3 regions of the Pedobacter sp. R-06 genome follow, and region 1 is predicted to be linked to each of the others. Evidence: riboswitches for the same ligand, from Rfam matches in the RefSeq annotation. Region 1 holds a riboswitch; each other region holds the start of a gene.
What was found. A riboswitch is a leader RNA that binds a small molecule or an ion and turns the genes downstream of it on or off. The one in region 1 is predicted to bind cobalamin.
Positions count from the first base shown of each region.

Region 2: linked by a shared signal. The riboswitch ahead of ACN9MR_RS10565 (TonB-dependent receptor plug domain-containing protein) and the one ahead of metE (5-methyltetrahydropteroyltriglutamate--homocysteine S-methyltransferase) in region 1 are both predicted to bind cobalamin.
Region 3: linked by a shared signal. The riboswitch ahead of ACN9MR_RS10595 (TonB-dependent receptor plug domain-containing protein) and the one ahead of metE (5-methyltetrahydropteroyltriglutamate--homocysteine S-methyltransferase) in region 1 are both predicted to bind cobalamin.

Region 1 is NZ_CP183977.1:5,703,218-5,705,488, forward strand. Features, by position in the region: gene ACN9MR_RS23105 (M14 family metallopeptidase) at 1-670, opposite strand, end outside; cobalamin riboswitch at 796-999, shown strand; gene metE (5-methyltetrahydropteroyltriglutamate--homocysteine S-methyltransferase) at 1,195-2,271, shown strand, end outside.
Region 2 is NZ_CP183977.1:2,589,031-2,591,301, forward strand. Features, by position in the region: gene ACN9MR_RS10560 (serine hydrolase) at 1-995, opposite strand, end outside; cobalamin riboswitch at 1,079-1,274, shown strand; gene ACN9MR_RS10565 (TonB-dependent receptor plug domain-containing protein) at 1,370-2,271, shown strand, end outside.
Region 3 is NZ_CP183977.1:2,597,295-2,599,565, forward strand. Features, by position in the region: gene ACN9MR_RS10590 (DUF5074 domain-containing protein) at 1-649, shown strand, start outside; cobalamin riboswitch at 924-1,115, shown strand; gene ACN9MR_RS10595 (TonB-dependent receptor plug domain-containing protein) at 1,213-2,271, shown strand, end outside.

The DNA of each region.
Region 1 (2,271 bases):
GACGGCCGATATTCTGCGTTTCTTTAAGGTTTAACATAAAGAAATCGCGATTGTTATCATGACCTGCATATTTTTCATACAAAACAGGCAAACCTGAGGTTGTTCTTTTCTTTGGGTCTTTCTCCCTCATGTACCAATTGCCCACCAGTTCTTGCCCATCAGGGTTGGCATGGGTAAACAAAATGATTACGTTATCCAAAATGCGCAGGGTTTCAGGGTCTTTTCTGGAGGCAAACTCATAAGCGGTTTCGATCAGCTGATGTGCACCCACCACCTCGTTGGCGTGCAGGCCACCATCAATCCAAACTACTGCTTTACCTTCCTGGGCCAATGCTTTTGCCTGCTCCGCTGTAATTTCTGCGTGTGCCAGCTGTTGCGAAATTTCCTTGTAACGATCTAATTTCTTGAGGTTTTCTGGCGAAGAAACGATTAACATGTATTGACTTCTGCCTTCTTCGGTTTTGCCAATATCAACCAGTTTAATGCGGTCAGAACTTGCCGCGAGTTTCTTAAAATAAGCTTCTGTCTGGGTATAATTGGCCAATTGGTAATCGTCGCCAATGTCGAAACCAAAATGCGATTTTGGCGTTGGTACATCCTGCGCCAGCACCGCACAGCTATTTACCAGTAAAAAAGCAAAGCAAAGCCTTTTAAAGTAGATTTTTATCATAATAAAGTTTAGTTAGGTAATCAAATATAATAGAGAATAAGCGCTAAAAACGGCTTGCTGTAAATTTGTTACAAGTTTTAAATCCTAATCCATACATTTGCCTTGATGTAAGTTCTTAACTTTATTTTTCATCAACCGATACAGGTTCCCGGAATTACAACCGGGATTAATAGGGAATCGTGTGCAAATCACGAGCTGTCGCGCAACTGTAAATTCTGTCTTTAAAAAGACAACGGTCTTATCATTCATGCCACTGTGCCGTTTACCGGTATGGGAAGGCGATAAGATCGGGAATAAGTCAGGAGACCTGCCTATATTGAATTGACGGTGCTTTCGCGTTATAAAGTAATTGGTCAGGTCTGATTGTACACGGTAAAATTAATCATTTTATATGCTTGCTTTAAGCTTTTTGCTGATGAGTAGGCTGCTTGTGCGCGAACCTTTCCTTTTTATTTTTAACAGAAAACATTATAAAATATTGCTATGAGCTTTTAAACGATTTATTTACTTAATCTTTAAAAGAGATGCTAACGCAAAATCTGGGCTATCCGCGAATAGGTAGCCAAAGGGAATTAAAGAAAATCTGCGAAAATTACTGGGCAGATAAAACTGGGTACAAAAATGTGCTTCAGGTGGGAAAAAACATTCGCCACGAAAACTGGAACCTTCAAAAAGAAGCTGGAATTGATGTCATTCCTTCGAACGACTTTTCTTTTTATGATCATGTGCTCGATCATTCTTTAACTTTTGGGGCCATCCCGAAAAGGTACAACGAGGTGATCCTGAAAAAAGGAAATTCAGAGCTTGATCTCTATTTTGCTATGGCAAGAGGTTATCAAAAAGAGGGATTAGATGTAGTAGCGATGGAAATGACCAAATGGTTTGATACCAATTACCATTACATCGTTCCTGAATTTTACAAAGATCAGCCTTTTAAACTTTTCTCTACCAAAATTATCGATGAGTTTTACGAGGCAAAACAATTGGGCATTACTACAAAACCTGTTTTAATCGGCCCGGTTTCTTACCTTTTATTGGGAAAAGAAAAAGAATCCGGCTTTGAAAAGATCGACCTGATCAAAAATCTCCTTCCGGTTTATATCGAGATTTTATCGCGCTTAGATGCTTTGGATGTAGAATATGTCCAGTTTGATGAACCTTTTTTGACTTTAGACCTTACCGAAAAAGACAAGAAAGCTTACGAATATGCCTATAAAGAGATCAGAAAAGCTTTTCCTGGGTTAAAAATTGTTTTGGCTACTTATTTTGAAGGCTTGGGCAATAATTTAGCACTAACTACCTCATTACCGGTCAATGTTTTACATATCGACCTGGTACGTGCTGAGGGTCAATTGACGGATATTTTAGCTTCGTTAAAGGAAGATACCACTCTTTCGTTAGGTTTGGTAGACGGAAGAAACATCTGGAAAAATGATTTCGAAAAATCCGTTTCAATCATTAATCAAGTTGTAGAAAAAAGAGGCCCGGATAAAGTATGGATCGCCCCATCCTGTTCCTTAATCCACTCACCAGTTGATTTAGACAATGAAACCAATGAGCAAAATCTTTCGGCTGAAATTAAACAGTGGCTGGCTTATGCG
Region 2 (2,271 bases), 3.1 Mb from region 1:
TTATTGAAAATGCGGATATTGGGATCTGGCGTTACGTGTTCTCTACCATAATACAACATCTTGGCATAGGTTGGCCAAAACGCTTTCGGATCGTATTTAGGGAAATCACTTTCCGTTGGATACTTGCTCATGTAAGTATAAATGAGTTTATAATCCTCTTTGGTAAGGTTAAACCTTTCTTTAACCGGGAAAGCCTCAGGAAAAATCAATTTCTGCATGAGTTTCTGTTGATCGTGAATGGCGAAGGCATTTTTCCCCGCTAAACTAAAAGGTTTGTTTACCAGCTTGTCAGTGCTGTCCATGTATCCAGTACCCATTACCAGGTTGCTTAATTTCAATTCATAATCTTTTGGATCATATTGGGCAGCTTGATCATACACCAAATGATCTCCGTTGTAAAATTTGATGGGATTGGTATGTTTGGCCGATTCTCCTGCATCGCCAATGGCCAGACGGTTTAAAATGCGGCTATCATTTAATCCATTTGCCCTTAGTTTTTCGTTAATTTCTGCCCGGCCGATAAATTCAAATAAACGGTTAAAAGCATCATTATCACTGGTAAGCAAAATCTTTTTAACGTAGTGTTCTATTGATGGAAGTCCATTTTTGGCACTTGTATCCGTTAAAACCCTCGTTTGTCCTTTATAGGCACTATCGGTAATCATAGCACTTTTAATTGTTAAGCCTGTACTTTTTAACCGGTTTACTTTCTCTAAAGCAAAAATTACGGCAGCAAGTTTAACCGTACTCGCAGGATAAAAATAATGATGCGGATCCAGATTGTAGCTAAAGGTTTTAAACGTGGGTTTATTCTTCGCATCTCGGTTAACCTGCGTATAAAGAATCTGGATCTGGTTTTGATCAGGATGATTGAGTACGGCAGAAAAAAGTTCTGGCCTGGTTTCCATTAGTTTCTTCAGAAAAACAGTATCGGTTTTTTGCGCCATAACAGATAGGCTTATAAATGAAAATGCAACAATTAATATTCTTTTCATAGTGGAAATTTTGATTCCTAATTTAGCTTTTTCTATTAAAATCGCCATTTTCCATCATGCATTTTACATGTTGTTTAATTTTGCTACTTTTGCAGCGCTTTTGGTTTCCGGCTTTACACCCGGAATTAAAAGGGAATACAGTGTAAATCTGTAACTGTCCCGCAGCTGTAATCTCCTTAACGGATTTCCAATCAATCTGCCACTGTTCCGACTTGTCGGGATGGGAAGGCCGGAAACCCGGGAGTAAGTCAGAAGACCTGCCTTAGCGTTATATTTCATAGCTTTCGGGGATTGAAGCTAAGGGGTGATGTACTTACGTATTCGTATTTCATTTCTTTTCCATCTGTTGGCTGTGGGTTAAACTCACAATCAAAATGACAAGTAAACATTCTGCCTATGCGGGCACAATGCAGTTTTTTCTATATTCTTCCATTTTATGGACAGGATTTCTATGGCCTTTAAATACCAGGGCACAAACTGACAGCACCAAAAAAGCAACGCAACTGAAAGAAGTTCAGGTTATAGAATACCGCTTAACGGAGCAAAGCAAATCGCCTACACCTGTACAGATTTTATCTGCTGAAGACCTTAAAAGAATCAACAGCTTATCTGTTGCCGATGCTGTCCGCTACCTTTCAGGTGTGCAGTTGAAAGATTACGGCGGAATAGGTGGGATGAAAACGGTGAATGTACGCAGTTTAGGTACCAATCACACAGCAGTTTTTCTGGATGGAATACAGATTGGTAATGCACAGAACGGGCAGGTAGATTTAGGTAAATTCTCGCTGAACAATCTCGAAGAAATTTCTTTGTATAATGGCCAAAAGCCCGAATTATTGATTCCGGCGAGAGGTTATTCGGCTGCAAGCGGTATTTATCTCAAAACCAAAGATCCCGATTTCGAAAAAAAACAAAATCAAAAAATAGAACTGGGTTTAAAAAGCGGATCGTTCGGTCTGATCAATCCTTCTCTCGTTTATCAATATAAGATTAACGAAAAGCTAAAGGCGAGTATCAATACCGAATATATACATGCCGATGGTAGATATAAATTCAGGTACACCAATGGTGTTTTCGATACCACTGCAATAAGAAATAATGGTGATGTGGGGCGTTTCCGTTTGCAAACCGCATTGTTTGGTAAGTTTAGAAATGGGAAATGGCACGCGCAGGCCTATTCATTTTTATCAGATAGGGGATTGCCAGGTGCAATTGTAGCCAACAGGTTCGATTTTATGCAAAGAATATGGGATCGCGATTTTTTCGTTCAGGGAAG
Region 3 (2,271 bases), 3.1 Mb from region 1:
ATATCAGATCGACCTGAATACGCTTACTGTTCAAAATAAACTAACAACCGTAGGGGCTGTAAATACAGGCGATATGTGGAAGAAAGGTGATTACGTTTACTTGCTACAAACTAATGGTGCAAAGATTGTATCTGCAAGTAACTATTCGTTGGTAAAAAGTTTCTCGAACATTAACCGTGGATTCGCACAAACACCAAATGGAAAAATTTGGGCTTCAACAGGTAGCCGTTTAATTGCAATCGACAATAATTTAGACACTGCAGGTATTGCCTTAACAGTAGCTTTAGGATCTTTCGGTCTTGATGCACCAACGCGTATTACCGCGTCAACCAAAGAAAATGCAGTTTTTTATCACGCTGGAAAATCAATTTATAAATACGTTGATGGTGATAAAACATCGTTATCGCAACCGTTTATCAATATTACCGAAGATCCTTTTATGGTGTACGGTGCTATCCGTTACGATCGGAATAAAGATTATATCGTAGTTAACGGAATCCAGGGCTATGGCGCAGCTTCTACTGTAAATTATCTACTCATCTATAATGCATCAACTGGTGCTTTGGTTAAAAAAATCAAATACGGTGGTGATGGGGTAACAACTGATTTTAGTAAAATCTATTTCCCTGATTTAGCCATATTTCATTAAAATATCATTCAATAATTACCTCTCGAAGTTAAAGGTCTGCCAGTGGTGCAGGCCTTTTTTTATGGTTTCGCTAGTCCTAAAGCTAAACCTGTTATACAATTGATTAGGTATCAGGAAGTAATAGCTTCACATTTACCTCGCATTTTGTTCGGGTACTATTGTCACAACCCTGTCTTAAGTCCGAACCAACCCCGAACCAACTCCGTTTTAACCATATGCCATTCAGACGCTAAACTGTTTCCTAATCGTTCTCCTTTCTCTCCGCTCTTTTTACTACATTTGCGCTGCTTTTGGTTCCTGATGTAAAATCGGGATTAAAAGGGAATACAGTGTAAATCTGTAACTGTCCCGCAGCTGTAAGCTCTATAACGTTTTTCAATCCATAAGTCACTGTTCCGCTTATCCGGTACGGGAAGACAGAAAAACGGGAGTAAGTCAGAAGACCTGCCTTTAGCATTTAATTTCATAGCTTTCGGGGATTGAAGCTAGGATTGAGATACTTAACGTTTTTCGTATTTTCATTTCCTTTTCTATCTGTTGGCTGTGGGCAAAACCACAATCAAATGAACAAAAAAAGAATGCTAACTGTAGCCGGTCTAGGGCTAGCGCAGTTAATGGTTAGCCAGGTGGCTAATGCTCAGACACAAGACAGTCTGCAGCTTAAAGATGTTGTAATTTCTGCAACTAAAAACGATCAAAAACAATCACAAACAGGTAAAGTGGTAACCATTATCAGCCGCGAAGTATTAGAACGCAGCAACGGCAAGTCATTACCTGATTTATTAAGCGAGCAAGCTGGTATCGTTATCAGTGGGGGAAATAGTAACCAGGGCAAGGACAAAAGTATATTTACAAGGGGCGCACTTGGTGGCTACACCCTGGTGCTTATTGATGGTATCGTGCAGAATGATCCTGCAAGCATTAGCGGAACGTTCGATTTACGTCTGTTTTCTATCGATCAGATTGATCATATCGAAATCCTTAAAGGTGGCCAGTCTACCATTTACGGATCTGATGCCGTTGCAGGAGTAATCAATATCATCACTAAAAAGGGTGGACCTAAAGGAAATACCATTTACGGTGTAGCCAGTGCCGGAAGCTTCGAAACTTACAAAGGAACGATCGGCTTAAATGGTGGCGTAGAAGGTTTTTCATACAATATCAATTATACCCATTTGAAAACCGACGGAATTTCTGAAGCCGCTTTACCACAAGGAAGTGCAGCTATATTTGATAAAGATGGTTTTAAAACTGATGGTTTAAACGCAAATTTCGGGATCAAACTCGACAAAAATTTCTCAGTTAATCCGTTTTTACGTTATTTCTATGGCGATTATAAAATAGATCAGGATGGATTTACCGATGGTTTACCTGACAACAATTCTATTTTAAAACAGTTTAGTGCTGGTTTTAATGCCGAGTATAAATTAAACACAGGAAAAATAACTTTAAATTATAGTCACCAGAGTAACTCTAACAATGTAAAGTCTAGTTATGCAGGTTTTCCAAGTAATTTTTTAAACTTCGGTAAACTTAATGTGGTTGATTTATTCTACAACCAGAAATTAGGTAATAAATTAGATTTATTGGTAGGTATCGACGATAGAAAAATGAAGTTGATT